DNA from 3 places in the Exiguobacterium sp. ERU653 genome. Region 1 is predicted to be linked to each of the others. Evidence: riboswitches for the same ligand, from Rfam matches in the RefSeq annotation. Region 1 holds a riboswitch; each other region holds the start of a gene.

Region 1 (10,290 bases):
GGGGGACTGGTCGTTCGTCAATCTTCGTCACGTGTCGCTCAAAAAGATGGATTGGTCCCATGTACGTTTAATTGAGGCGGACCTGTACGGAACTGACTTGACCGAGACGGTTTGGTATCAGGCGGACTTGTCCCGGGCGACACTTCAACATGCGGTGTGTCGTGGTGCCGACTTCAGAGGAGCACTCGTCGATGGGGTTGATTTTTCGAACGTGACGTTACAGCAAACAAAATTAGACGCGATGCAGGCGATCCAAGTCGCGCGCTCATTGGGGGCGATTGTAGAATGAAGCCGGAACAAATCATTGAACAGCTGGTTGCGTTCGCAACAGAACGTGAATACATCCGAACGGTCGTCTTGAACGGCTCGCTCGTCAATCCGAACATCCGACCAGACCCGTATCAGGATGTCGATCTTGCCTTTTACGTAGAAGATGTAAGAGCGGTTGCGGCCGATCGCTCATGGATCGACATGTTTGGAGAGGTCTTGATTATGCAGACACCTGAGACGTCTGATCCCGAACGACATGTAACGTTTTTAGTGCAATATGTAGACGGACACCGTATTGATTTGACGATTCGGTGTGTTGATCAACTTGAAGCGATGCTCGAAGCCGACTCGCTCAGTCAAATCATCTTTGACCGAGATGATCATCCAGATGTGACGCCGTCAGACACATCGTATCGTGTGAAACATCCGTCTGCTGACGAGTATGCGGCTTGTTGGAATGAGTTTTGGTGGGTGTCGCTCTATGTCGTCAAAGGAATCAAGCGGCATCAAGTGCTATATGCGCTCGACCACCTCGACATCATGCGGAATATGCTCCGTCAGATGATGGAATGGAACATCGGTTATGCGACAGATTTCTCGGTGAATCTTGGGAAGTCAGGGGACGGGATGCGCGACCATTTACCGGAAGAGTTATGGGAGATGCTCGGGGCGACGTATGCCTCGGCTGAACTGAGCGCCATTGAGGACACGCATGACCGATTACAATCACTCTTTTTCTTTTGCGCGCAACGCGTCGCCGAACAAGGCCATTTCGTATTTCAGGAGGAAGAAGCGAGACGCGTCCGTGCTGCATGTGCAACACTTCGACATTCGAACGATTAATGACGGCGAGAGCCGGGAAACGCTCCTTATAGAGAAAGGAGCGTTTTTTCATGAATCCATATACGACATTTATTGCCCTTTTAGTCGGAAGTCTCGTCCTCTTTGTCGGCATTCGTTTAAAGAAATGGCCAATCATTTTGGTTGCGATGCTTCCTCTTGGTCTCGTCGCGTTCAATATGTTTTTGCTCATCACCGGACGCTAGAAAATCTTCACTCGTCTTTCTGATACATCGATTTGATGAAGAAGGCACTCGGTAATAAAATACCGATTGCGCCTTCGATGATAGCGAATAATCGGGTCAATCCGATTGGCAACAAATCACCAAAGCCAATCGATAGTAGGGTGACCCCGCTGAAGTACAGGAGGTTTTCCCAAGTCGGTTCGACAGCATTCATGGATTCGAGGGAGGTCACAAGAATGACTGAATCGCGAGATAGCGCATAATAAATCAACGTGAACCCTAACATGACACCAAATAGGCTGACGAATAACTGAGCGAACAACCTCCCATCAAATCCTGTCTGTTTATACGTTTGACGTTTGAAAAACCAAAACACGTTCAAGCTGATGAAGAGTAATGCAATCGTCAATAAAATCGTATTCATTCTGTCCACATCCTTTTCTTATCAATGTGCTTCCTTACCCATTCCCGAAGCGAAGAATGAAAAACGGGATCGGAAAAGGTTTGCAATTGATGAAAAAATTGATAGAATGTGGTCGAAGACGACTGAATTTCATAATGTTTGCCACTAGGGGAGTCGCGTTACGCGGCTGAGATGGACATGGTCCAGACCCTTTGAACCTGATCTAGTTCACGCTAGCGTAGGGAAGTGGGCGAAACGACTCATATGGCTTCACCTAGATATGACTGTTCGAGACGCCGCTTCCGTTATGGGAGGCGGCGTCTTTTATCTGTTATAAGGGGGAGTTCATATGAAATTTACAGATCACTTACGTCAGGAAGCAGATGGATTGTTTGAAGCAAGCTTTCATCACCCGTTTGTCCGTTCACTCGGAGAAGGAACGCTCGATGAGAAGAAGTTCAGACATTACGTCATGCAAGACTCTTATTATTTGAATCAGTTTTCGAAAGTGCAGGCGAAGGGGGCGACGCTCGCACCGACGATGGAACTATCAAGCCGTTTTTTAACACATGCCTTACACACGATTGAGGCGGAACTCTCACTTCATCGAGAGTTCTTTACGATGCTCGACGTAACGGATGTCGAATTGGCGACATTCGAGCCGGCTCCGACCGCTTATGCGTATGCGCTCCATATGCAACAGGCAGGACCGACACTCGGGGACGTGCTCGCGTCGATCCTTCCGTGCTACTGGGTGTATTACGAGATTGGCGAACGTCTTAAAGACAAGCGTCCTGATCATCCGATTTATTCGGCCTGGATTGCGACGTATGGCTCAGAGTGGTTCCGCGAATTGGTGGAAGAACAAATCGATCGATTAGATGAGCTCGCAGGACAAGCGACAGAAGAAGAGCGTGTGCGTTATACGAAACTGTTCTTGAAGAGTTGCTATTACGAAGTCGCTTTTTGGGAAATGGCTTGGACACTTGAGTCGTGGACATTGTCACAGGAGGTCAACCAATGAGACATGAGATTTGGAGTGAGATTCGGAAGCAGGCACCGCTCGTTCACAACATCACGAACACAGTCGTGGCGAATTTTTCGGCGAATGGACTGCTCGCCATCGGTGCCTCTCCCGTCATGGCGGATGCAATCGAAGAAGTGGCAGAGATGACATTTATAAGTGATGCGCTCGTGTTAAATATCGGGACACTTAGTACGATGACCGAAGCCACGATGATTCGTGCAGGGCAGGCGGCGAACGAGGCAGGATGCCCCATTGTACTCGACCCGGTCGGAGTCGGGGCGACGTCATTCCGACGAGATGTGGTCGAACGTATTTTGCGTCACGTGCGTGTCACGGCCATTCGAGGAAATGCAGGAGAAATCGCGACGTTGATTGGTGTCGATTGGGCAGCTCGTGGTGTCGATGTTGGAGACGGTGCATGCGAACCGCGACAATTGGCGCTTGAAGCAGCGAAACGATACGGATGTGTCGTGGCCGTGACTGGAAAAGAAGATATGGTCAGCGACGGGAACGTCGTCATGGAAATACACGGCGGGACGAAACGCATGACTGAGACGACCGGTACGGGATGTTTACTCAGTGCAGTGGTCGGAGCTTGTCTAGCAGTCGAAAAGAACGCCCTTAAAGCGACGGTGACCGCCATGTCAGGCTATACTTATTCCGGTGAGCTAGCGAGTGAGCGAGCAGAAGGACCGGGAGACTTTCCGATTCACTTTTTAAATGCCCTCCATCAATTGACGCAACATACAATTCCGACGAATCGAATCGAGGTGTCGACATGATGAAACCTCAAGTTTTGACAATTGCAGGATCTGATTCAGGCGGAGGAGCCGGCATTCAAGCCGATCTCAAAACGTTTCAAGAGCTCGGCGTATTCGGGACGAGCGTGCTGACTGCAATCACAGCCCAGAACACACTAGGGGTACATGGAATTGAGGCTATTTCCACGGAAATGATTACCCGACAAATCGATGCGGTAGCTGATGATTTTAGCATCACCGCTTGTAAAACCGGGATGTTGGTGGACGCTGAACGAATTGAAGCGGTGGCGAAGGCGCTCGAACGATATCGTTTCGAACATGTTGTCGTCGATCCTGTCATGGTAGCGAAAGGGGGCGCCTCTTTGTTGCAAGTTAGTGCGGTCGAAGCACTTCGCACGAAGCTGTTGCCACAGGCGACCATCGTGACCCCGAATATTCCAGAGGCAGAAGTGTTGGCGGGGATGGAGATTCGGACCGAGGCAGACCGGATGAAGGCAGCGCAGGTGATTCGAGCCATTGGCGTCGATATCGTGATTATCAAAGGCGGACATTCGAATGATGTAGAAGCCGTTGACTTAATCGTGACCGAGTCTGAAGCGTTCCGCGTAAAAGCACCTCGAATCCAAACGAAAGATACGCACGGGACGGGATGTACGTTCTCTGCCGCATTGACAGCTGAACTAGCGTATGGGAAGACACTACGTCAAGCGGTCGTTGACGCAAAACGATTCATTCATCAGGCGATTGCACATGGATTATCGATTGGGCAAGGTCATGGACCGACTAATCACTGGGGACATCGTTTAGCGAAAGAAGAGGTGATTACCGTTGACGTTCTGTACGAAACAAGCGCTCGCTAAGCAGCTTCGCCTTTACTTTGTGTGTGGAACGACGGACGCATCCGATTTGGTGACGACCGTCAAAACGGCACTTCGATGTGGTGTGACATGTTTTCAATTTCGCGAAAAAGGTAAAGATGCATTGTATGGAGATGAAAAAGAAGCGATGGCAAGGACGCTCCAACATGAATGTCGAGAAGCAAAGGTCCCGTTCATCATCAACGACGATGTTGAATTGGCGCTCGCGATTGACGCGGATGGCATCCACGTCGGACAAGATGACTTACCTGCCAAACAAGTTCGAGAACGGCTAGGACCTGATAAATGGTTAGGGGTGTCGGTCCATACGATGGAGGAAGTCAGTGCAGCTCTTCCGTTCGCAGATTATGTCGGCATCGGTCCGATTCATGAGACGCGAAGTAAACTGGATGCAGGGATTGTGCGTGGCACGGAACTGATTCAACAAGTTCGTCGACACTATCCACTGCTGCCGATTGTGGGGATTGGGGGCATTCGTCCCGATCATGTCCCTGCTATTATTGATGACGGGGCAGACGGTGTTGCCGTCATCTCCGCCATCGCTTCTGCACCGGATGTAGCAGAAGCTACCCGGCGTTTCGCTTGTCTCTGAATTCAATTTTTGAGGAGGAAGACAGATGAACGTATTTGTTATCGGTGCAAACGGCCAGATTGGCCATCAATTGGTAGAAAAGTTACACAATGAAGGGAAGCATCACGTCACAGCGATGGTTCGTAAAGAAGAGCAGCTCGATGACTTCAAGTCAAAAGGATACAACGCTGTACTTGGCGACCTCGAAGGTTCAGTAGCGGACTTGGAAAAGGCAATCGACGGGATGGACGTCATCGTGTTCGCGGCTGGTTCTGGTGGAAGCACTGGAGCAGACAAAACCCTTTTAATTGACCTAGATGGTGCAGCGAAGAGTATCGAAGCAGCACAAGCGAACGGGAACATCAAACACTTCGTCATGCTCAGTGCCTTAAAAGCAGAGGATCGCTCAGCTTGGCCAGATTCGATGAAGCCGTACTACGTAGCGAAGCATCATGCCGATCGCTTACTCGAACAGAGTGGACTCACATACACGATTGTTCGTCCGGGCGCATTGACAGATGATGCGGGAACGGGAAAAGTGAACACGCAATTCGAGGGAAGTGGAGAGATTCCACGCGAAGACGTGGCATCATTCTTGGTGCATGTCCTCCATAACCATGCAAATGCGCAGAACAAAGCGATTGATTTGATTAAAGGGGATACCCCAATCGAAGAAACGTTATAATGTGTCGAATGAAGAACGGGATGTGGCTCATCCCGTTTTTTGTCGCGTTAAAGAGGGAAAAGTCAGCAGAATAGCGAAATGAAGAATTATGAATAGGTGAGGAGGTTCCGCATGACCGAGATGTTCATTTATCTGGCGGTCTATTTGTTGCCGTCATTTTTACTCGGCTTTTTAGCACTCGATGTCTTTCAACGAAATCCGAATAAAGTCGAGCATCGTTTGCTGAGCCTGTTTGTGTTTGGCTATTCGATGCTTTTCTTAGCGGAATTCGTTCGCCATCTTTCTCCGATTGAATATAGTCCGGCACTCATTGCCTATTGGTTTGGGAATGCCGGCATCTTGATCTTTATCTTCTCCATTCATTTCATATTGAACATTACGGGTATCGGTGCGAAGGCGCCACGTTGGCTGTATCCATGGGTTGTCTACTTGCCATTGATTCCAATCGTGTTGACGTACGTGCAGAGAGAAAATATTACGAACAGTCAACGGTTCGAACAGGTCGGAATTTGGATTTATCCTGAGTTCAATTCATCCTATTTGGTTACCTTAACTGTCGGGAATATTTTTCACACCCTGATTATCTTTCTTATTTTTTATGCGTTACGACGAACAGAACGTAGGGAACATCAGCGGGTATTACGGATGTTATTTTGGACGGCATTAGTCATATTGGTGTGGGACATCGTGTTCGGTTATTTTCAATTCCGTGGATTTATTCCACCGTACTCTTATATGTATGGAGGGCTCGTTTGGGCGGTGGCGCTCGTCATCGCGATGAATCGTTTAGACTTCTTAACCTCTTATGTTAAACGATATGGGACACTCTATAATTTAAATCCATCCGCTATCTTGTTGATTGACCCGGATGGTAGGGTGGAAAGTGCGAATCCGGCTGCGCGAACATTGTTTCATACGGTCCGCGTCGTGAATGAACGGTTTGTCGATTTGTTGCCAGAAAAGAAAAAAGCAGAGTGGATGGAACACTACACCAAACACTTTCGGACACGTAAAAAGTTTATAGAGTTCGAAACGAAAATTATGACGAAGTCTGGACAAGAACGGTACGTCGTTATCGATGGGGACTTTGTCGATATCGATCGAACGATTCATGGGATGATCATCATTCGGGACGTCCATTCGTTCAAAGAGGCCGAGCAGACGATCCGCTTTTTCGCCTACCATGATCCACTTACGAAATTGGCTAATCGCCGTGCGTTTTATGAACAAGCAGACCATGCGCTCCTGAGTGCCTCGCGACTATCTTTGCTGGTCATCGATTTGGACGGTTTCAAAGCGGTCAACGATACGTATGGCCATCAAATCGGTGATCATTTCTTAACACATTTAGGTGGACTGTTGGAAGCTTCGGCACGAGACGTCGGCTTGGCATCCCGTGTCGGAGGAGATGAGTTCTATATTTATTTAGTCGATTTAACAGATTCTGAAGTGCTTGCATTTATTCACGAACTTCAGCTGACGTTAAATCAGAACCCGTACCAAACGTCGGATGTGACGATTCCAATCCGGGCGAGTATCGGAGTCAGTCATGCCCCGGACCAAGGAACTGATTTAGATACATTGATTCATAAAGCAGACCAGGCGATGTACCAAATCAAACAAGACGGCAAAAATGATTATGCGGTTTATGATGAGGCGTTACATGGTCCAACATAACGGGAACATAGAAATGGTTAATCATTGAGAGGAGGATGGAACATGTCAGAAAGACCGTTAGTGACGATGCGCGCCGAAGGAGAGGCTGGAGGCGTCAAGACGACTGTGCGTGTAGGAGAACACACCCCTTTTATCGTAGATGAGCCGGAGCGACTCGGTGGAACGAATATGGGGCCGAACCCACTCGAATATCTTCTCGGAGCATTATCGTCTTGTACGACCGTCATGATTGCTTATGTCGCCCAGGACATGAGCTTTGAGTATGAAGGGGTCGAGTTCGTGACGGAAGGGACACTCGATCCACGAGGGTTCCAAGGGATGGAAGGTGTGCGCACTTACTTCGAGTCGGTTCATATGAAAATCGTACTCGACACGACCGAATCGGATGAGCGGATTGCGGAATTACGGAAAGGCGTCGAAGCACGATGTCCAATCCACAATCTCATGCATACGGCTGATGTCGCGATGACGGCAGAATGGGTTCGAAAATAAAGATGGGGGAAACCTCATCTTTTTTTACATAGTAAACCGAGCAAAAGAGCACGGAGGGGAGACGAATGCATCACCAAGCAATGACACGTGAATGGGCAAGTCGAATTCAAGAATGGACCTACGTAGCTCCTTATGACTTTTATAATCAAACTCCCTCTGAAGAAGGAATTGAGGAGATGATGACGTATCAGGCGATTATGGACGGACACTCATCAAGGCAGATCAATGGTACGCATCAACGCAAATTTGTTCCGCTTGTGGCGAGTAGTTCACCCGTACTGTTTTTGATGTGCCTTTTTACGTCGTAAATAATCGTCATCGGCACGGAGCTGATCCCAATACGTTTTGAAGATACGAGCGGACTCTGCCTTCTCCTCATCGATTTGACGCTCATGAATGTCACCGTCTTCTTTATATTTACGACCGCCTTTATAATTGGCATAGCGCCGGGCCCGTGTATAGCCCATTTGGATGAACTTTCGGGCCATATCCATCCCGACGAAATCATCGTTTGCGCGATACGCTTCAAACAATTCCATGATTTCTTCAGCGGATTGCTTGGCAATCTTTGGCGTCTTGAATCGCCAATGGGGCAAAATTTCACTTTTATATGGCTCGACGAGTAACACACCTTGTTCGCCACGACCGACCCGGTACAGTTCGGGTTGTTGTCGGAAGTCGATTTCATCAAAGTTTAAATCATAATCAAATGGCATCGTTATACCTCCTCGCCTAACGTTTCCCATTAGGTCGGTGGAGGAAACAACTCAAAGTAAAAGGACGGGTTGATATGATCACTCTAGAGACAGAACGATTGATGTTACGAGCGTTCACGTTAGAAGACGCAGAAGATATGTATCATTACGCAAAAGATGAGCGTGTCGGACCGATGGCGGGTTGGGCACCCCATGAATCGATTGACGAAACGAGGGACGTTATTCAACTGTTTATCGAGGAAGCCGATGTATGGGCCATCGTCTTGAAAGAGACCGGGCAAGTGATCGGCAGCATCGGACTACATGATCGAAGACCGGATCCGTCGATTCAACATGATGCACAACGTGAGATCGGCTATGTGCTCAGTCCAGATCATTGGGGGAATAGTTACGTGCCGGAAGCCGTTCAGGCGATGATTCGATTCGGATTCGAAGAGTTAAAGCTAGAGCGGATTTGGTGCGGCTATTTCAGCTTCAATGATCAATCGCGACGCGTCGTTGAGAAATGTGGGTTCACTTATGCGTTCACGAAAACGCAAGAATTGACCCGACTCGATGGGCGAACGGTAGATTGCCTCGTCTATGTACAACTAAACCCTGTTTCAATCACACACTGAGAATGAGTTCAGTGTGTTTTTTCATGAAATCATAAAAAAACCCTTGATATGTAACCGGTTACACATTAAGATGGTTTTGTAAGCGTTTCCAGAACGGAGGATGTCAAATGGCGACCATCAAGCAAGTGGCAAAACACGCAAACGTCTCGGTGGCGACAGTGTCACGCGTCATGAACAAAAGCGGATATGTGAGCGAAGAGGCGAAAGAAGCGGTTGAAAAGGCGATTGCGGAATTGAACTACGCACCAAATCGAGTCGCGCGTTCACTCTATAAAAAATCGTCTAATTTGATTGGGCTCATCATGCCAGACATCACGAACCCGTTCTTTCCACAGTTGGCTCGGGCGATTGAGGACGTTGCAAATCAGCACGGGTATCAAGTCGTCTTATGTAACACGGACGAACAACTTGAAAAAGAACAGACGTATTTGATTGCCCTGCAGACGATGCACGTCGATGGCTTGATTATCACGACGAACCATTCACACAATCCGAATTACGAAACGTTAGATTTACCCATGGTCGCACTTGACCGAATCGTGAAAGCGGGCATCGATGCGGTTATATCTGACGGATATGAGGGTGGGAAGTTGGCGGCCGACACGTTGCTAGAACGTGGTGCGACAAGACTGGCACATATTGCCGGTCCGGATCATTTAAAGACAGTCAAACGTCGGACGGAAGGATTCGTCGAAGCGGCAGGAGACAGGCTTGTCGGAATGACCGAATCGACTTTCACGTTTAAAGATGCTTTGAAAGCATCCCAACAACTATTCGACCATTCCTGGCCGTTCGATGGGATCTTCGCAGCGAACGATGTGATTGCGGCCGCTGTGTTGCAGGAAGCCGTCCGTCGGAACATTCGTGTCCCGGAAGAACTGCAGGTCATCGGGTATGACGGAATCGAGCTAGGTGAGATGACGTCTCCACCACTGACGACCATCGTGCAACCCATCTATGAGATGGGACGAGTCGCGACCGAACGATTACTGGACTTGATTGAGAAGAAAGACACGCGACCGAAAGAGATGCTATTACCGGTCACGTTACTTGAAAGACAAACGACAAAGCGGAAGGAGAGATAAAGAATGAAACGCATTGTTGTCATTGGCAGTATATCGATGGACCTCGTCGTCACGTCCGACAAACGTCCAAGAGCAGGGGAAAC
Region 2 (10,290 bases), 1.1 Mb from region 1:
CACCCGTCTCTCACGTCCGCTACAATGGTACGTATGCGGATTAGAGAAAGGACAGATTACAATGAAATCATCTATATACGGGTTGACGTTTGATCAGCTCACAAATGAGTGTACGGAAGCGGGATACGGTGCCTTCCACGCACGTCAAGTTTGGGACTCGCTCTACATCAATCGGGTCAAATCGATGGACGACCTCAACGTACGAGACGAGGTGCGCGAGTACTTAACAGAGAAATACGTCATCTCGACTCAAGACCTGTTCGTCAAACAGGAAGCGGGCGACGGAACGGTCAAATTCTTACTTAAATTACATGATGGGCACTACATCGAGACGGTGCTCATGCGTCATAAATACGGTCGTTCGGTCTGTGTGACGACACAGGTCGGATGTAACATCGGCTGTAGCTTCTGTGCTAGCGGGTTGTTGAAGAAGACACGTGACTTGACGGCTGGTGAGGTCGTCGAGCAGATCATGACCGTCCAACATTTCCTCGATGAAGAAGGAGATGGTGATCGCGTCAGCCATATCGTCGTCATGGGAATCGGCGAACCGTTCGACAACTTCGACAACTTGGTCGACTTCTTGCGTGTCGTCAAAGATGAGCGTGGTCTTGCGATCGCTCCGCGTAAGATCAACGTGTCGACGAGTGGGCTCGCGGACAAGATCTACAAGTTCGCAGACCTTGACTTACGCATCAACTTGGCGCTCTCGCTTCATGCGCCGAATGATGAGCTTCGGACACGCATCATGAAAATCAACCGGGCGTTCCCGCTTGATCAACTCATGCCATCGATTCGTTACTACGTCGAGAAGACGAACAAACGAATCACTTTCGAGTATATCCTACTCTCGAAAGTGAACGATTTACCGGAACATGCGGAAGAACTCGCCGACTTGATTGAAGACATTAAAGACAAGTCGTACATCAATTTGATTCCATACAACCCGGTCAACGAGCACATCCAATATGAGCGAAGCACGCCTGAAGACATCATGGCGTTCTACGACATCTTGAAAAAACGTGGCGTCAACATTGGTGTCCGTCTCGAGCACGGGACAGACATCGATGCGGCATGCGGTCAACTCCGCAGTAAGCATATGAACGTCGAAGGCGCGAAGTGAAAAATGGCCTCTCCGAATCTCGGGGAGGCCATTCGTTTACTGTTTTTGCCCGACATATTGAATCACAGCGGATTCGCCGTGATGGAGTGTGCCTTCTTCTCGCCAGACGACCGTCTCGTTTAAGACGAGAGGGACGAAATCGTCTTCGAGTTGGTGAAACATTTCTTCGGTGTACAGTAAGGAGGCGTCTTTTGGTCCGCCTGTCCCGTAAGCGAGTTGATGTGTAGAGTAGACTTCACTCAGGAACAAACCACCAGGTCGAAGCGTTTGTCGAATACCGGCGAACACCTTTTCTCTGACATGTGGAGGAAAGTGGCCGAAGATACAGATGACCATGTCATACGCCTCGTTTGGCCAGTCCGCTTCATTCAAATCAATCTGTTTCGTCTGAAGGGAGACGTTTCGTGACGTCGCCAAACGATTCGCTTTCTCGAGCCCTACTTTCGAAGCGTCCCACATTTCGACGTCGAGTCCGAGTGTGGCGAGCCATACTGCGTTTCGACCTTCTCCTTCCGCGATGGCTAACACATGTTTTCCTTCAAGCCGATGTGTTGTGATGAAGTCGAGTAAAAATTGATTTGGCTCCGTTCCGTACACATATTCATCGGTATTGTAACGTTCGTTCCATTTAGACAAATGATCCACTCCTCTCACCTTTCAATAAATATATCAAAATGATGAGACTAGGGTGGAAATCCTCTACGATTTTTCGAATTCATGCATAGTCCAGATGGGAGAAGGGAATAGATTTCTGAACTAATGGATAGAGTGGAGGCTAAGTAATGGAAAGAATAGATGCGTCGTTGTGGATTCGGGTACGAAATACGCTTGGTGAAGGTCCTTGTTGGGATGCTGAGTTGAAGCGTTTCTATTGGGTGGATATCGAAGGGCATACGTTATGGTGGTATGACGAGCGAGAAGACGAGATTTCTTCTTTCGAGGTCGGAAAACAGGTCGGTTTCGTCATTCCAAAAGTGACGGATGGTGTCGTCCTTGGTCTTAAAGACGGGATTTATGAATGGGATGAAATCAACCGGGAGTTAATTAAAATTGTCGAATTGGATGCCCCTGAAGGTCGATTACGTTTTAATGATGGGAAAGCCGATCCGTACGGTCGTATTTTTGCCGGGACGCTCCACTTGGACGATAAAGAGAATCAGGCATCTCTCTATCGGGTGGACCGCGATGGAACGACGACAACACTTATGGATGAGTTGACACTTTCAAACGGGTTGACGTGGTCTCCTGACCATTCCGTTTTTTATCATATTGATACACCGACCGAAAAAATTCGACAATATGATTTTGACATGAAGACCGGCACATTGTCGAACGGAAAGGTCGTCATCGACTTTTCGGAAGAGGACGGCTTCCCGGATGGCATGACATCGGATACGGAAGGTTTTTTATGGATCGCACATTATGCAGGAAGTAAAGTATCTCGCTGGGATCCATCGACCGGTGAAAAAGTGTTAGAAGTTCACGTCCCTGCCCCGAATGTCACATCATGCGCCTTCATCGGGGATGGTCTCAATCGATTAGCCATCACAACAGCACGTGAAGGGATGGACGAGGAGGCGTTAACCGAACATCCGGACGCTGGATCGGTATTTATTATCGAGACAGATGTGAAAGGGATGCCGCTTTATCGCTTTGGGCGTTGAGGAGGACATACGATGGTGAAACGACTGTTAGTGCGAGCAGGTATTGGATTGGCAGTTGCGGCAGCGGTCAAGGTGGGAATTCAAAAATTACAAGAAAGTCGAGCGCGGGAAGAGGATCATTCTTATCTCGATCCGAAGTGGGACGAGGTCCCGAGTGTCGATTCGGACAAGGACGAGGATGAAGTCGGATTGACGCAGCTCGACTCCATTTATCGAGCCGAGTGGCAAGCGAACGCCTATCCGCGTTCAGAAGCAGAACGGAAAGCGTTGGAAGAATAATTGAATGTTCATGAAAACACGTCGATGAGGCGTGTTTTTTTATTGACAAAAGGGTGGAACCGTTACATTATACAAAGAGTAATGATTACTATTTAACGGAGGTCCATCATGAAACGAATTCCAATTACGGTACTCTCAGGTTATCTTGGTAGCGGGAAGACGACACTGCTCAACCACATTTTACATAACCGTGATCACAAAAAATATGCGGTCATCGTAAACGATATGAGTGAGTTGAACATCGATGAGAAGTTGATTGAACAGGGCGGATTCTCCCGTACCGATGAAAAGTTAGTCGAGCTCTCGAACGGGTGCATTTGCTGTACGTTACGTGAAGATTTGCTCACGGCTGTCGATGAGCTGACAAAGAATCGTGACCTCGATGGGATTATCATCGAGTCATCAGGGATTTCCGAGCCAATTCCCGTCGCACAGACGTTCACGTATGCCGACGACGCCCTTGGGATCGATTTGACGAGCCGTGTCTATATCGATGCGATGGTCACCGTCGTCGACGCGTACCGCTTCTTCAAGGATTTCAATTCCGGTGAATCGCTCATGGAACGTCAACAAGCCGTCGACACAGGTGACGTTCGCGAAGTCGTCGACCTACTCGTCGACCAAGTCGAATTTGCGGATATCATCGTATTGAATAAGGCGGACCGGGTGACTGAAGCGGAGCTGCAGGAGATGAAGGGTCTGCTCAAGACGCTCAACCCGAGCGCACGATTGTTGACTTCGACCTACTCGGACGTGGCGTTAGACAATCTACTAGACGTCCGTTTGTTCGATTTCGATCAGGCGATGCATGCGGCGGGATGGATTCAAGAGCTCGAGGCAGAAGAACATACGCCGGAAACGGAAGAGTATGGGATCAGTTCGTTCGTTTACCGTCGTCGTCGACCGTTCCATCCTGAGCGTTTGATGAATTGGATGGAGCATTATCCAGAAGAAATCGTTCGCGCCAAAGGGTTCTTATGGATCGCGTCACGGAACGACCTTGCCTGTCTCTTCTCTCAAGCCGGATACGCGTCGACGCTCGAACACGCGGGCCGTTGGCTAGCGACACTTCCGGAGAATGAACGAGAGGCGATGTTTGCCTCAGAACCTGAACTACGCGAGGACTACATCGAGCCGTACGGAGATCGACAGAACGAATTGGTCCTCATCGGTCAACGGATGGACCGGGAGACGGTCGAGCGGTCACTTGATGCTTGCTTGTTGACGGATGAGGAGATGGTGGAGCCGTGGAATGCCTTCCATGACCCACTTCCTGGTAATGGCCAACTCGTCACTTATTCAGATTGACCGTTTACAAAGTGACGAAACATCGCTATACTGTGACTGCATAAGTAACCGCATATCAATGACTGCACTAGGGGTGCTTCGGCTGAGATGAGAGCATGGCTCCGATCCCTTATAACTCGATCCAGGTAATACTGGCGTGAGGAAGTGCGGCACTTTCTCTATGCAAGTTTGTATAGATTTTGTTGCTGCATTCTCATGAATGCGGCTTTTTCTATGCAAACACATATAGAGGGGGAAACAAGATGAATGAATCATGTGGCACGAGTCCGATTGTCGGATTTCGCTTCACGCTTAGCCCGATGACAGATGACTTTGTCGGGACGATTAAAGGAGCATTGAAAGGAACAAATATGACAGGTGTGTGGCGACATACGGATGACGTATCGACCGTGATCCGAGGGCGCGTCGAGCACGTGTTCGACGTCGCACGGACAGTCTTGAGTCTGGCTTCGGAAGAAGGACGCCATGTCTCGATGAGCGGAACCTTCTCCGTCGGATGTCCGGGAGATTCGGCTGGGGATGAGGCGCTCGATGCACCACCACAAACATTGAATGGAATGTCAAGAGAGCAGTATGTCTCTTCACAGTTCGCGCTTTATCCGATGGGTGCAGGTAACTATATGGATCTCATCTATGATGAAATCGAACAAGCGAAACAGGCTGGTGTGTATAATGACTCAATGCACTACGCGTCAGGAATTCATGGGAATTTGGATGATGTGTTCTCGTATTACGAGGCGGCGTTCAACCGGACGCGCGAGAAGAATCGACACGTCGTCATGACGGTGACGTTCAGTGTGAACAGTCCGTCACATGGAGGTCAACATGCTTAAGTCGTGGAAATTGAAAGAGGTCGTTCTCGTCTCCGTATTGTCTGTCGTTTTTGCCGTTGTCTATTTATTGTTCGTCCATATCGGGAATTTATGGGCAGGGTTGATTGGACCAATCGCCTATGAGTGGATCTTCGGTATCTGGTTCATCGTGTCAATCATCTCGGCGTATATCATTCGAAAACCGGGTGCTGCCTTCATTTCGGAAGTGATGGCTGCGACGATTGAAATGTTGATTGGGAATGCGATCGGACCGCGCATCATCCTGGTCGGCATCGTTCAAGGTCTTGGTGCTGAAGCCGTCTTTGCAATGACGGGTTATCGTCGATATGAGCTATGGGTTCTCATGCTTGCTGGATTTGGCTCGGCCGTCACGAGTTTCGTGTACACCTACTTCATGAGCGGATTTGCGATGCTTGAACCGGGATATGTAGCGACGATGTTCGGGCTCCGTGCGGTTAGTGGCATGGTCATCGCAGGAATCGGTGGGAAGTTGCTCAGTGACCTGTTGCTCAAGACAGGGTCACTTCGCGGCTATGCAATCGCTCGGAGTGGGAACGTCCATGGTTGAGACAGAATCGCTTTCATTCCGGTTTCCAGAAAGTCAGGACACCATTTTAAAAGAGGTGACACTTTCCATACGACCTGGACGTACCGTATTGAGCGGAGCGAGCGGAAGTGGGAAATCGACGCTTCTTGCGCTATTCAACCGTCTCTATCCAGAGAATTGTGATGGGATCCTTGAAGGCAGACTCGAACTGTTCGGACGTTCACACGACGACTATGCACCGGGCGAGATCAATCAGCGGGTCGGGACCGTGTTCCAAGACCCGGACACACAGTTCGTGATGGAACGGGTGGAAGAGGAACTCATCTTCACACTCGAAAATTTGGAGACACAAGTCGAGGTAATCGATCAGCGCGTGACAGAGATTCTCGAGTCACTCCAACTGACCGATTATCGAAATCGACTCATCGATTCCTTGTCAGGCGGGGAGAAACAGCGGATTGCCGTCGCCTGCGCCATGGTTGGACAACCGGAATGGTTGCTTCTCGATGAGCCGTTGACGCACCTTGACCCGGTGACCGCGTATCGATTCGTCGAATGGCTCGATCAAATGGATGACGTGAACGTCATCGTTGTCGAACATCGCGCGCATATGTGGGGAGACTTTTTTGATTGGCAGATCGAACTTGAAGAAGGACGGATTGTACGTAACGAACCGTTTCGATCGGTCGATGATTTTACATTCACACCGTCGTCAACACCACAACAAGAAGTCGAGCACTATGTGGTCGACGAGGTGGTGCGTGACACATTCCAATTAAAAAGTGTGACACTTCAAGTTCGCATTGGGGAAGTGATCGCCATTTTGGGTCCGAATGGGAGCGGAAAGTCGACGTTTTTACGAAGTTTGACGGAATGTGATCGCCGTGTCGGACTCGTCCCTCAATCTCCGGAACACTTATTTTTCATGAATTCGGTCGAGCAAGAACTGCAGTTTGGCCATGAGGAATCGATTGATATCGTGTTGGAGGATCTATCACTCGAGAATAAACGATCTCTCCATCCACTTTCGCTCAGTCATGGGCAGAAGCGACGACTCGCTGTCGGGATCCAGTTACTCTCAAACAAACAGTTGCTTGCCTTTGATGAACCGACGGCAGGGCAGGACGAGCCGTCACTCCATGCACTCGAGATGTTAATGAAGCGACATGCGAAAAAGGGACAGACGATCCTGTTCGTGACCCATGACTTGTCGTTCGCCAACATCGCCAATACGTTCTATCTGATGAAGGATGGGGTACTCTCAGGACCGTTCGGGGATGAACTTTGGCAGGACACGGAGAAACTTCATCATTATCGGTTAGTGGGAGGGAGGCAACGATGTCACTCCATGATATGAATCCGACGGTCAAGTTTATGACGTTCACGATTATGATGTTCGGACTGGCCTTGTTTTATAACCCGTGGACCCCACTCGTCATCATCGCCGGTACGTTAGTGATCCAGACCTTGGCGACGGACGTGTCATGGAAAAGGTGGAGCCTGTTCTTGATCCCGTTTCTCATCACGGCGCTCGGAACATTTTGGACGACGCTCGTATTTGGGAAAGAGCTCGAGGGAGAAACGTGGGTGACCCTTCTCGGTCAGGACATTTCGAAAGAAGAGGCGCGCGTCGCTATCTCTCTTAGTCTACGTGTTTTGGCGTTCACCGTGTTGTCGCTTCTTTTCATGTTGACGACCGATTCGAAACGATTCGTCATGAGTCTGATGCAACAGGCGAAGCTGTCGCCGACGATTGCCTATAGTGCACTCGTTGGATTCCGTTTCCTACCGTTAATGCAACAGGAAATGTATCAGCTTCAATACGCACATCGTCTTCGTGGCGTTCCTCTTGATACAAAATGGGAACGCGTTCGGCATGTGCCGAAACTACTTCTCCCGCTATTAGCAGGCTCGATCCGACGGGCGGAACGTGTCGCCTTCTCGATGGAGGCGAGAGGATTCACGAGTGGGAAACGGACCGTCTATGAGCGGATTGACGTCAAACCGTCCGATTACATGTGGTCAGGTGTGTTCTTCACACTGTTCGGTCTTTCAATTTGGGTAGGGATATAAAAAGACGACTCACTCGGAGTCGTCTTTCTTCGTTTCTTTCACGATACGGAACTTCGGTTTTACTGATTCATTGTTGAACGCCTCGAGGACCGTATTCTCATTCGCCATTCGGATCTGTTGTGGTTCGCCTTTTGCTGTCGTACCGATGCAATACATATTCGCCTCATAATCGGCAAACAGTGATTTATAAGATGTCGCGTGGTGCATCAATCGACCTGGCGATCCCCAGCCGACGATGATCATCCCGCTGCTCGCATCTACCTCTTGTAACGTCTCTTCGACGTAATGGTAGTTCGTCTCATCAAGTTGAGATTCCACGTAAGGGAGGTTGTCATTGATGGCGAGTGTCGGGACGAGACTGATGACACGCATTTCTCGAATCGGTTGTGACAAATGATTTTGCATCAACATATAAGCACGCTGTGTCGTCGTGCCGGACAAAAAGGCATCGCTCATCCGCGGCGAGTAAATGATGACGGCACAGATGACGCCATCCTCCACATCGGTGAACTCATACGTTCGCATATAGCGTTTCGTTTTATCTTCGTTGAAGATTGATTTTACGCGGATGGTAACTTCTTCTACATGCGTGTTCATTTCCATTCCTCACTTTTTCATGTAAGCATCAGCCGAGCGCTTTGAACCACTCGACATATCGAATCGTGTAATAAGCGACTTGTTGACTGAACGTATCACGCTCATCAGGCATGAACGTCACGCTTGACTCATAGTTTTCAAAATACGTCATGACATCGTTGACATACTGCTCACTTCGATTATATTCGAAGATGGCGTTTCGGACGGATGCCACCGAATCTGTCTTTTTTCCACCGTGTTCACTTAAATAATACGCCGCCGTGTGCGCAGAATCAACTAGACTGTGTGGGTCTGCTTTTCCATCACCGTTCCCGTCACGACCGAGACCCCCATACTGTTCAATCAAGGCAAGGTTCGTCAAGTCCACTTCGTCTTCCGGAACATCGCCTTTTTGGTCATCGGTGTCATATTCCCAACCGAGCCATGTGCGAGGCATGAATTGAAACGGTCCAATCGCGCCGACAGACGAGCGCATCGAAGAACTGTGGGAGAAGATTGTCTCTACACGGTGAACGGCGGCAAGTAGACGCCAGTCCACGTCATACGTTTCGGCTGCGTCTTGATACACAGCGAGATGCGTGTTCGGGACGCCGTTCTCTCCATAATAGGTTCGATACAATCCATTGTTCACTTTATCATGTTGACCGAGCCAGCCGACTGCCCCGAGCAAAAGCACGAGCACAATGATGAAACCGGTCAGTCGCAGCATCATACGTTTCAAGATACCGCCTCCTAGCTTTTAGACAATACCCGAATAGTGTAGCATATAGCTAACAGGAAGGACAGGAGTGGATATGAATGCTCGAACGTTTGATTTTTACAGCAATCATCGGCTACATGCTGATTGTTCAAATCTTCAATGCCAAATTGATTCGTCCGTTGATTGAAACGAGAGGACGGGCATGGGTGTACGAACAGACCGTGAAATCGGCATGGGGATTGACCTTGTTGATTGTCGCTCTCGTATTTTTATTTCAAGTACCGCTATCTGAAATTGGTTTAAGATTTATACCAGAACCGGGAGATGAAGAAGCGTGGCAAATCTTTTTAATATCATGTGTCCTTGTTACTTTGATATTCGTCTTCTATTTGTTGGTAAAAATTTCATCTCGACTCAGGAATGCTTTACGTCCTTACTATGAACTGGATTTAGAGAAATTACTTCTACCACGTACGAAGACTGAAGAACAGGCATGGAGCGCCGTTTCGATCACTGCGGGAGTGACAGAGGAGTTCATCTTCAGAGGAGTCCTCCTGTACACGATTTCCCTCTATATAGAGGTACCGAATATGACACTCGCCTTAATTGGTGGTGCCTTATTCGGCATCGCTCATGCTTATCAGGGGGTAAAAGGTGTCCTTACGACAGGAACCGTCGGCTTCGGACTTGGCATCTTATACTTAGGGATGGGCGTCCTGTGGCCCGTCATGGTTTTGCATATACTGCTTGATTTGATTGCTGGTCCAATTCATGTCGATGCAAAAAGCGATTGACTGCCTCTTCATAGGCGGGGGCATCCTTGATTATACAATTCGTATGTTCTGCCCCGTCGATCAATGTCAGGTCATTGTGACGATTGAGGGCATTCATCTCGACTGACATCCAGGTCGGGACAAAATCATCTTTTGAACCGTGCACAAATAAAATTGGGGTCGTCGTTTCGGTGACGGCCTTTTTAGGTTGAACTTGTTTCATTGTGAAGCCGGCACGGGACCACAGAAAATAATCGATTCCAGGAAGAATGAACTCTGCCGGGATACGATGCAATTCCTTTAACTGATACCGCATCAACTGCCTCATGTCATCAAACGGACATTCTGCGATGACGAAATCGACGTCAGTGAGCGGTGTCGTCTGTAAGACGG
Region 3 (10,290 bases), 1.4 Mb from region 1:
TCCCCGAAGAAGCTCGATAAGTTCGTCCTCCCGCTACTTCGAATGAGTGTGTATCAACTCTTTTATCTCGATAAAGTACCGGACCGAGCCGTCCTACATGAAGCGGTCGAAATCGCGAAGAAACGGGGGCATCATCTCGGAACGAGTAAGTTTGTGAACGGGGTGTTACGTAACGTCCTCCGTGAAGGGTTTCCGGACTTCAGTGGCTTGACCGACGCGGAAAGGATTTCAATCGAGCATAGTCACCCGGAATGGCTCGTCGCAGACTGGATTGACTTGTATGGGGTCGAGACGGCAGAGGCGATTTGTCAATTGAACAACGAACCTGCTCCTGTAACGGTTCGGGTCAACCGCAAACGTATTACGGTAGATGAGATGATGAGCAAATTGGCTGACGCAGGTGTTCTGACGTCGCGGTCTGAACTATCCATTGATGGACTAGTAGTAGAGTCCGGAAACGTCCATTCGACCTCATTCATCGAGGAAGGCCTTTTGTCGATTCAAGATGAGAGTTCGATGATTGTCGCAGATGCCCTCGGTGTTTCGACAAATGATCATATTTTGGACGCGTGTGCCGCCCCTGGTGGGAAGGCGATGCATACGGCCGAGCGAATGGAAAATGGGTCGCTCACCGCACTAGATTTACATCCACATAAAGCAAAGTTGATCGACCAGCAAGCCAAACGTTTACACATCAATGGAGTGACCGCACTTGCCCTTGATGCTCGTTTAGCAGGTGAACGGTTTGAACGAGAGAGCTTTGATCGGATTCTTTTAGACGTTCCGTGTTCAGGACTCGGCGTCATTCGCAGGAAGCCGGATATTAAATGGACGAAGGATAAGACTCAGCTTGAAAACTTACCAAAGATCCAACGACAAATCATCGATGCCGTATTGCCACTGCTCAAACCAGGTGGTACGCTAGTTTACTCGACATGTACGATCGACCCGTCTGAAAATGAGATACAGGCTGACTACATTCTGTCGAAAGGATTGGCGTGGGACGAAACGCTCAAAGGACGTCTCCCGCAATCTGTTCGTCCGATCATGGAATCGGACCGTGCTGAACTAAAATTATTACCGACGACATTCGGTACCGACGGCTTCTATATCGCCGCATTTAAGAAAGAGGTATAAAACAATGAATCCAAAAGCAGTTGAAAAGAATCCACTCGTAGGCGCAAAGCCGTCACTCTATTCGTTGACGTTTCCTGAACTCGAGACATGGGTGATCGAAGCAGGAGAAAAGTCATTCCGAGCGAAACAGTTATATGACTGGATGTACGTCAAACGTGTCATAACTTTCGACGATATGACGAACGTCCCGAAAGCGCTTCGCGACAAACTTGAAGCATCCTTCCAATTGACGACATTAAAAGAATTGGTCAAACAAGAATCACAGGACGGTACAATCAAGTTCCTATTTGAATTACAAGACGGTTATTCGATTGAAACGGTTCTTATGCGTCACGAATACGGAAACTCAGTTTGTGTCACGACACAAGTCGGATGTCGCATCGGATGTACGTTCTGTGCGTCCACACTCGGTGGATTGAAACGAAATTTAGAAGCCGGTGAAATCACGGCGCAGGTTCTCGACGTGCAGCGTGCATTAGACGCAACAGGAGAGCGTGTCGACTCGGTCGTCGTCATGGGAATCGGCGAGCCGTTCGACAACTACGATGAGTTGATGCGTTTCTTACGTACGGTCAACCATGACAACGGGCTCAACATCGGAGCGCGTCATATCACGGTATCAACAAGTGGGATCGTTCCTAAAATTTATAAGTTTGCCGATGAAGGAATGCGAATCAACTTCGCCATTTCGCTTCACGCGCCAACGACTGAATTGCGCACCAAGCTCATGCCAATCAACCGTGCCTTTGACTTAGACAAGTTGATGGACTCGGTCCGTTATTACACGGAAAAGAGCGGTCGTCGGATCACGTTTGAATATGGACTCTTCGGTGGCGTAAATGATACGGAAGAGTATGCCCATCTTTTAGCGGACCTATTGAAAGGAATCAAATGTCACGTCAACTTGATCCCCGTCAACCATGTACTCGAACGTGATTACGTACGGACACCACGAGCTCAAATCTTCGCCTTTGAAAAAGTGCTCAAAGACCGCAACGTGAACGTAACGATTCGCCGCGAGCAAGGATCGGATATCGATGCCGCTTGTGGACAGCTTCGAGCGAAGGAGCGCGAACAAGAAACGAGGTAATCAGATAGATGGAATTAGCATTTCGAACAGATCGCGGACAAGTACGCACACAAAATGAAGATGCAGTTTTAATCTTAGGCGATACCTTATCAGGAATTGCGCTAGTTGCAGACGGGATGGGTGGACATGCAGCGGGAGAGGTCGCGAGTCAAATCGTGATTGAAGAGTTTCGACGTGCTTTCCCGTCGCTCCCTCAAACTCCTGTCGAAATCGAACGATGGTTCCGCCATCACATCGACCTGGCGAATGAACAAGTGCTACAATTTGCGAAGCAATCCGATCTCGTCATGATGGGAACGACTGTAGCGGCCGTTTGTTGGAGCAGGGAGACGGTTGTGATTGTCCATATTGGAGATAGTCGTGTCTATGCGCTCCAAGCGAACGAATTGAGACGTCTTACGGAAGACCATTCTTACGTCAACGTGCTCAAACAGCTCGGTGAATTGACGGAAGAAGAGATGCGGATTCATCCGAAACGAAATGTCATCACTCGGGCGATCGGTTCAAGCGAACAGGTCAAACCTGACGTGCAAGTGCTCGCTGACCCTGAGTTTGATGTGATTTTAATTTGTACGGATGGATTGACGACGCATATGACCGATGGGGCGATTCAACACGTTTTACAACAAGCTGTATCGGCTGAACAAAAAGCTGAACAACTCATTGCGGAAGCCAATCAATTGGGAGGGAGCGACAACATCACGGTCGCCCTCATTCAATTTACAGATAGAAAGAGAGGATGAATCCGATGCGAAGCGGAGAACGAATCAACGATCGTTATCGGATCGAACAACAAATCGGCAGCGGAGGCATGGCAAATGTCTACCGAGCTCATGACGAGATCTTAAACCGAACCGTCGCCATCAAGGTGTTGCGATCTGAATTCTCACATAACGAACAATTTATACGCCGGTTCGAGCGAGAAGCCCATGCGGCTACGAGTCTGAACCATCCGAATATCGTCGCCATCTATGACGTCGGCGATGAAGAAGATTTGTACTATATCGTCATGGAGCATGTCGATGGGGTGACATTGAAACAATATTTGCAAGAAGAGTACATATCTGTCGATGAGGCACTGCGTATCATGGGACAGATTTGTGATGCGATAGATCATGCCCATGCGAACCGAATCATTCATCGTGATATCAAACCACAAAATATGATGATTGATCAACTTGGAAACGTGAAGGTGACCGATTTCGGGATTGCGGTTGCGATGTCGAATGCGACGTTGACGCATACGATGTCGGTACTTGGATCTGTCCACTATTTCTCGCCTGAACAAGCACGTGGTAAATTTGCTGATGAGAAGTCAGATATTTATTCGCTCGGTGCCGTCCTTTATGAGCTGTTGACAGGTCGTGTGCCGTTCATAGGAGAGACACCGGTTGCCGTTGCGCTTCAACATCTGCAGGACGATCCAATTCGACCGATGGACTTGAATCCGAATATTCCCCAAGCACTTGAAAACTGTGTCATGCAAGCGTTGGCGAAGTCACCGGGAGCCCGTCATACTTCGGTTGCAGCCTTCAAGAAAGATTGTATGACCGCATTGAGTCGTGAACGTGCCGATGAACCGAGACGTCTCCCAACCAATCAGGATGAGTTCGACAAAACGCTCGTCATGACACCAATCATGACTGAAGAAAAAACGGAAACACCTGGATCGACATCTTCAATTTCTGCATCAAAAGAGCAGGAAGCTGAAGAACAGCCACCGCTCAAAAAGAAGAAGCGTAAATGGTGGATTTGGATTTTGCTCGTCGTGTTATTAATTGGTGGTGGTATCGCAGCATACGTGGTCGCTGATGAGGTGTCACGTGCCGTCGTACCTGATGTTGTCGGAATGAGCATCGGTGATGCCACGTCTGAACTTGAAAACGCAGGCTTTGTCGTCGAAGTGACAGAGCGGGCGAGCGATGACGTCAAAGAAGGTGAGGTCATTTCGCAAAACCCTCAAGAAGGACGTAAACCGAAACGAGGCACGACGGTGTCAATTGTCGTTTCTGCCGGTAAAGAGACGGTCGAGATGCCGAATGTGGAAGGACTTTCGCAAACTGCGGCTGAACGAATGCTAAAAGACTTGGCGTTCAGTGACCTTGAAATTAAAACAGAGGCTTCAGAAACGGTCGACAATGGAGATGTTATTTCCCAATCGCTCGAACCAGGTGAAGAGGTCGTGCCGTCCGAAGTAACGGTCACGCTCGTCGTATCGACAGGAAGCAACAAAGTGGAACTGTCGAATCTTGCCGGGTACACGTTCGAGGAAGCATCGACCTATGCTGAGCAAAACAAACTGAAAATTGTGAGACGTGATGAATTTTCGACAAGTGTTCCAAAAGGTCAAATCATCCGCCAACTTCCGACGGCAGGGACTGCAGTTGACCCTGGTACAGAACTCACAGTCATCGTCTCAGAGGGCGTTGAACCGACCGATGTTTCGATTGAACGAGAAGTCAGTGTCGAAGTCGAGCAACCGGATAAAGACAAAAAACCGAAAGCGGTCGAAGTCGTCATTCGTACGGTCGATGCACGTGGTGAAATTGAAGTATTACGAGATGAAATCACAGAAACAACAACGTATTCGTATACGCTCGTCATTGCCCCCAACGAAGTCGGGACAGCAACGATTGAAGTTGATGGTGAGATCGTCCGAACCGATTCAGTCACATATGCGCAAGCCAAAGAGGCACAATAAAGAGGTGACGGTAGCGTCACCTCTTTTTAAAGGAGGTAGTCATATTGAAAGGAACGATTATTCGCTTACAGGGTGGATTTTATGATGTCATGACCGAATCGAATCAAGAGATTCGGTGTCGCGCCAGAGGAAACTTTCGGAAACGTAACATCTCGCCTGTAGTTGGTGACGATGTAGTGATTCAAGACCAAGAGGATGGGACCGGATATATTCTTGAAGTAGAGGAGCGTCAGAACCATCTCGTCCGACCGCCGATTGCCAACATCGATCAAGCATTTCTCCTCTTTTCAGTAAAAGAGCCAGCATTTTCCTATCATTTGCTTGATCGATTCCTCATTCTGATTGAGTCAAAACAGATCCATCCGATCATCGTCTTGACGAAGATGGACTTGCTGAGTGAAACAGAAACCGGACCGATTCAAGAGGCGGCCGATTGCTATCGTGCAATCGGATATGATGTGATTGAGACGTCAACGGAGCTTTCGGATGGAGTCGAGCAAGTACGGAGACTCTTTAAAGGGAAGACGAGTGTCTTTGCCGGGCAGACGGGCGTCGGAAAAAGTTCGCTACTGAATGCAGTCGCACCAGAACTCGAGTTAGCAACCGGTAAAATCTCCAAGTCGCTCGGTCGGGGGAAGCATACGACGCGTCATGTGACGTTGATTCAATTGGCGGACGGATTAGTAGCAGATACACCGGGATTTTCGAGTTTGGAGTTTCCACAGGAACTCGAGACTGATGAGCTCAGATGGTGTTTCCCGGAGTTTGTCGAACGACACGACGATTGCAAGTTCCGAGGATGTGTTCACATCAACGAACCAGGCTGCGCCATTAAACAAGCCGTTCAAGATGGTAAAATTGCTTCAACTCGCTACGATAATTATGTTACCTTTATGGAAGAGTTAAATGATCGAAAACGGAGGTATTGACAGATGATTAAAATTGCACCATCCATTTTAGCTGCCGATTTTGCCAATTTGGAGGCAGAAGTGAAAGCTGTTCAAGAAGCGGGAGCAGATTATATCCATTTCGATGTGATGGACGGTCAGTTCGTGCCAAACATTTCGATTGGTCTACCTGTGCTCGCGAGCTTACGTAAAAAATCAGATATGGTCCTCGATGTGCACTTGATGATTGACCAACCGGAGCGATACGTGGAAGATTTTGTGAAGGCAGGCGCGGATATCGTGACCGTTCATGTGGAAGCAACGAACCATTTGCATCGTGTCTTGCAACAAATCAAAGTGGCTGGTGCGAAATGTGGAGTCGTCTTGAATCCGCATACACCATTGTCGACGATCGAACATGTGCTCCCAGATGTTGATATGGTATTGCTCATGACCGTCAACCCAGGGTTTGGTGGACAAGCGTTCATTGAATCGGTCGTACCGAAAATTTCAGCGCTCAACCAACTGCGTCAGGATCGCCAACTTGATTTTGAAATTGAAATCGATGGTGGGGTCAACGAAGAGACGGCGAAACATTGCATCGATGCGGGTGCCGATGTACTAGTTGCCGGTTCGGCCATCTACAATCAACCGGATTATAAAGCAGCCATCGATAGCATTCGTGGCGCATCTCGTGTATAATCAACGATAGAACAACAAGATATTGTCGCAAGGGGTGTCACATGATGTGGCTGAGAGGCATACGCTAACCCTTTGAACCTGTTCCGTTCACACGGACGTAGGGATGTGGCGAAAATGCACGTTGCGAATCTAAGCAGCATGGCGTTTACGTCATGCTGCTTTTTGTCGTTTAAACAGTTAAAGGAGGAAGAAAGATGAAATCACGTTTTAAATTACAAGCGCTCATCGAAATTTCATTGTTTGCGGCGCTCGGGCTAATCTTTGATTTACTCATCCCATACCGCTTGCCACAAGGGGGTTCGATTAGTCTAGCGATGCTCCCAATCTTTGTGATGGCATTCCGTCACGGATTGAAAGGGGGACTTGCGACAGGTGCACTCGTCGGGACGCTTCAACTGTTGTTCGGTGCCTACATCTTCACACCTGTACAGTTCTTGCTCGACTATACGGTCGCTTATGGCCTCGTCGGTATGGCGGGTATGTTTGCTGGTCGTGTGAAACAGGCGGCCGGTCAAGGTGCGACGAAGACACTCGCGACATATTTGGTGCTCGGTGCCTTGATCGGGTCGGTGTTGCGTTATGCGGCACATGTCATCTCGGGTATCGTCTTTTTCGCCGAGTATGCGGAAGGTCCGGTCGTAGCGTATTCACTCGGTTATAACGCGACGTACATGGCCCCATCCTTTATTATTTCAGCCATCGTATTAGTATTACTCTTTACAACAGCTCCACGTTTCACACGTGTAGCTACACGGGACATTCGTCAATGAATGTCTTGATCGTCGCGGCAAGTCCGGAAGTTATTCCTTTACCGCGTCATGCCGATTATGTCATCGGTGTTGATGGAGGTTATCAGAGACTGTTAGATGAAGGGATTGAACCGGACGTTGTGGTCGGAGATTTTGACTCGTTTGTGGGAAAACCACCGAAAGAAGCGTTACGCTATCCGTCCGAGAAAGATATGACGGACCTTGAGATTGCGCTTCAGTTGGCAAGAGAGCGAGGGGCAACGAGGATGCACGTATACGGGGCGCTCGGTGGACGAGTCGATATGACGTTCGCGAACGTCGGTTTGCTCGAGAAGTATCCTGAGATGGTTTTGCATGGGAATGGTCAAACGGTCTATCTCGTTAAAGCCGGTGATTATAGCTTTTCAAAAAAAGAAGGCTACTATTTGTCTTTCATACCTTGGAAGACAGCGACTATTTCTATTGATGGTGTCAAGTACCCGCTCGAACATCATGACATCAAGAGTGAAGAAGCGCTGACGATTTCCAATGAATGGACTGAAGCATTTGCCCGATTGACGGTTCATCGGGGGATCGTTCTCGTCATGGTCGTCAAAAAATAAGCAAAAAAAATCCCATCGGCGAATGCCGTTGGGATTTATTCGTTCGTGTATAAGTATTATACGCGTTCAACGAGACCAGATTTAAGTGCGCGAGCTGAAACCCAAACGCGTTTCGGTTTACCGTCAACGAGAATACGAACTTTTTGTACGTTCACACCCCAAGTACGTTTTGTCTTGTTGAGTGCGTGCGAACGGTTGTTACCTGATTTAGGTGATTTACCTGTTACGTAGCATTTACGTGCCATGCGTTTCCCCTCCTTTTTTATGTGGGTTCGTCCTAATAGACACTCGTTTATATTAGCACGGCTTTTTTCCCGATGCAACTAGAAAATCATACCATGACAAGAAAAAAACTTGACATTACTCGCAAGGATTTGAATAATGAATGAGGTTATCGCGCTAATTGACCGAGTTTCTGGAGCAGGTTCTTTTAATAACTAGGTACTTATTGTAGAATGTACATTAGGAATCATTCCGAATAAAGGAGGCTACTCCATATGGCAATTGAAATGAAGACAACATATGGCAATATTGACATCACAAGTGACGTCATCGCAACACTCGCAGGTGGTGCAGCGATGGAATGCTTCGGTGTGGTCGGCATGGCTTCACAAGCACAATTGAAAGACGGCATTGCTGAATTGTTAAAACGTGAAAATTATGCACGTGGTGTCGTCGTACGTCAAGAAGATGAAGATGTACATATCGACATGCACATCATTGTAAGCTACGGAACGAAAGTATCTGAAGTCGCATACAACGTGCAAAGCCGAGTGAAGTACACGCTTGGAGAAACTTTAGGATTAAACGTTTCGTCGGTAAATATATTCGTTCAAGGCGTTCGTCTGACGAATGACTGACGAAAACGGAGGAGGATTTGGTGTGGGTTTAAAACGTTTAGATGGATTGGCGCTCTCAAACATGATTGCGAACGGAGCGACCAACTTGAGCCAAAACGCAGATTATGTAGATTCGCTTAACGTCTTCCCGGTTCCAGACGGAGACACGGGAACGAACATGAATTTGACGATGACGTCAGGTGCGAAAGAAGTAGCGGCCATGAACTCATCAAATATTGCAGAGGTGTCATCAAAGTTCGCTCGCGGACTGCTCATGGGGGCACGTGGGAACTCGGGCGTTATTTTAAGTCAGTTGTTCCGCGGATTCGGTAAAGCCGTTGAAGGAAAGACAGAACTCACGACAGTTGATTTTGCGGAAGCTCTCAAGCGAGGTGTCGACACGGCATACAAGGCGGTTATGAAACCGGTTGAAGGAACGATTTTGACGGTTGCTCGTGAAGCGGCCGACGAAGCGCTCCTTGCATCAGAGTCGACAAGTGATTTCACTGAATTTATGAAACGTGTCATCGTTGAAGCGAAAGCATCGTTAGATCGTACGCCGGACTTGTTACCGGTATTAAAAGAAGTCGGTGTTGTCGACTCTGGCGGTCAAGGACTTCTCGTCATCTATGAAGGATTCCTCGCGAGCCTAGAAGGCAAAGAACTCGAAAAACCTCATGCTCCAGTGATGGATGCGTTGATCGAGGCAGAGCATCACGCGCATGCGGCGCAAGGATTCATGTCAACAGAAGACATTGAATTCGGCTACTGCACGGAAATTATGGTTCGTTTCCAAGATGATAAGTTGAAAGATACACCATTCAACGAAGACACGTTCCGTAACGAATTGTCTGAACTAGGGGACTCACTTCTTGTCGTCGCGGACGAAGAATTATTAAAAGTTCACGTTCACGTCGAGACACCAGGTGAGGTCATTACGAAAGGGCAGCGCTTCGGTGAACTCGTCGCAGTCAAGATCGAGAACATGCGTCAACAGCACTCGACAATTCTCGAAGAAGAACACGGCATAAATCTACAGGGCGTTCAACAAGATGAGAAACCAAAAGCACCATTTGCAATCGTGACGGTGGCAATGGGTGAAGGTGTCAGTGAGTTGTTCCGTTCCCTCGGATCGGCACACGTCATCGAAGGCGGACAGACGATGAACCCATCAACAGAAGATATCGTCAAGGCGATTGAATCTGCACATGCGGAACATGTCTTCATCTTCCCGAATAACTCAAATATCATCATGGCTGCTGAACAAGCAGCGTCTGTCGCACCTTGTGGCGTGTCGGTCATTCCAACGAAGACGGTCCCGCAAGGCCTTGCAGCAGCAATCGCCTTTAATCCTGAGGCAGATGTCGAGATGAACGAACAAGCGATGAAGTCGGCTGCTGAGACAGTGAAATCCGGCCAGGTGACGTACGCTGTTCGTGATACGAGCATCGATGGCGTTGAGATTAAAAAGGACGAGCATATGGCGATTGCAGAGAAGAAAATCGTCTCGTCGTCTTCATCAAGCCTTGAAGCGGCTAAGCGACTAGTCGATGCTCTCATCGACGCGGATGACGAAATCATCA

Evidence for each region. Region 1 has a riboswitch for thiamine pyrophosphate ahead of tenA (thiaminase II). Riboswitches for the same ligand answer to the same signal wherever they lie in the genome.
Region 2: linked by a shared signal. The riboswitch ahead of KNO95_RS04235 (Ykof family thiamine-binding protein) and the one ahead of tenA (thiaminase II) in region 1 are both predicted to bind thiamine pyrophosphate.
Region 3: linked by a shared signal. The riboswitch ahead of thiT (energy-coupled thiamine transporter ThiT) and the one ahead of tenA (thiaminase II) in region 1 are both predicted to bind thiamine pyrophosphate.

Annotation. Positions count from the first base shown of each region.
Region 1 is NZ_JACSKV010000001.1:1,876,586-1,886,875, reverse strand. It holds gene KNO95_RS09570 (pentapeptide repeat-containing protein) at 1-289, shown strand, start outside; gene KNO95_RS09565 (aminoglycoside 6-adenylyltransferase) at 286-1,113, shown strand; gene KNO95_RS09560 (hypothetical protein) at 1,164-1,316, shown strand; gene KNO95_RS09555 (ion channel) at 1,324-1,719, opposite strand; TPP riboswitch at 1,856-1,960, shown strand; gene tenA (thiaminase II) at 2,048-2,722, shown strand; gene thiM (hydroxyethylthiazole kinase) at 2,719-3,507, shown strand; gene thiD (bifunctional hydroxymethylpyrimidine kinase/phosphomethylpyrimidine kinase) at 3,507-4,346, shown strand; gene thiE (thiamine phosphate synthase) at 4,315-4,956, shown strand; gene KNO95_RS09530 (SDR family oxidoreductase) at 4,982-5,620, shown strand; gene KNO95_RS09525 (diguanylate cyclase domain-containing protein) at 5,732-7,297, shown strand; gene KNO95_RS09520 (OsmC family protein) at 7,340-7,789, shown strand; partial or broken gene KNO95_RS14545 (RNA-guided endonuclease TnpB family protein) at 7,986-8,051, shown strand; gene KNO95_RS09515 (DUF4385 domain-containing protein) at 8,059-8,505, opposite strand; gene KNO95_RS09510 (GNAT family N-acetyltransferase) at 8,580-9,122, shown strand; gene KNO95_RS09505 (LacI family DNA-binding transcriptional regulator) at 9,230-10,207, shown strand; gene rbsK (ribokinase) at 10,211-10,290, shown strand, end outside.
Region 2 is NZ_JACSKV010000001.1:815,684-825,973, reverse strand. It holds gene rlmN (dual-specificity RNA methyltransferase RlmN) at 62-1,123, shown strand; gene KNO95_RS04255 (class I SAM-dependent methyltransferase) at 1,160-1,768, opposite strand; gene KNO95_RS04250 (SMP-30/gluconolactonase/LRE family protein) at 1,906-2,787, shown strand; gene KNO95_RS04245 (hypothetical protein) at 2,800-3,066, shown strand; gene KNO95_RS04240 (GTP-binding protein) at 3,175-4,374, shown strand; TPP riboswitch at 4,434-4,534, shown strand; gene KNO95_RS04235 (Ykof family thiamine-binding protein) at 4,617-5,207, shown strand; gene KNO95_RS04230 (ECF transporter S component) at 5,200-5,775, shown strand; gene KNO95_RS04225 (ABC transporter ATP-binding protein) at 5,768-7,111, shown strand; gene KNO95_RS04220 (energy-coupling factor transporter transmembrane component T family protein) at 7,093-7,827, shown strand; gene KNO95_RS04215 (DUF1643 domain-containing protein) at 7,837-8,424, opposite strand; gene KNO95_RS04210 (lytic transglycosylase domain-containing protein) at 8,453-9,136, opposite strand; gene KNO95_RS04205 (CPBP family intramembrane glutamic endopeptidase) at 9,223-9,918, shown strand; gene KNO95_RS04200 (alpha/beta hydrolase) at 9,851-10,290, opposite strand, start outside.
Region 3 is NZ_JACSKV010000001.1:430,475-440,764, forward strand. It holds gene rsmB (16S rRNA (cytosine(967)-C(5))-methyltransferase RsmB) at 1-1,137, shown strand, start outside; gene rlmN (dual-specificity RNA methyltransferase RlmN) at 1,142-2,227, shown strand; gene KNO95_RS02245 (Stp1/IreP family PP2C-type Ser/Thr phosphatase) at 2,236-2,970, shown strand; gene pknB (Stk1 family PASTA domain-containing Ser/Thr kinase) at 2,976-4,928, shown strand; gene rsgA (ribosome small subunit-dependent GTPase A) at 4,970-5,857, shown strand; gene rpe (ribulose-phosphate 3-epimerase) at 5,861-6,517, shown strand; TPP riboswitch at 6,538-6,638, shown strand; gene thiT (energy-coupled thiamine transporter ThiT) at 6,712-7,287, shown strand; gene KNO95_RS02270 (thiamine diphosphokinase) at 7,284-7,868, shown strand; gene rpmB (50S ribosomal protein L28) at 7,925-8,113, opposite strand; gene KNO95_RS02280 (Asp23/Gls24 family envelope stress response protein) at 8,366-8,728, shown strand; gene KNO95_RS02285 (DAK2 domain-containing protein) at 8,751-10,290, shown strand, end outside.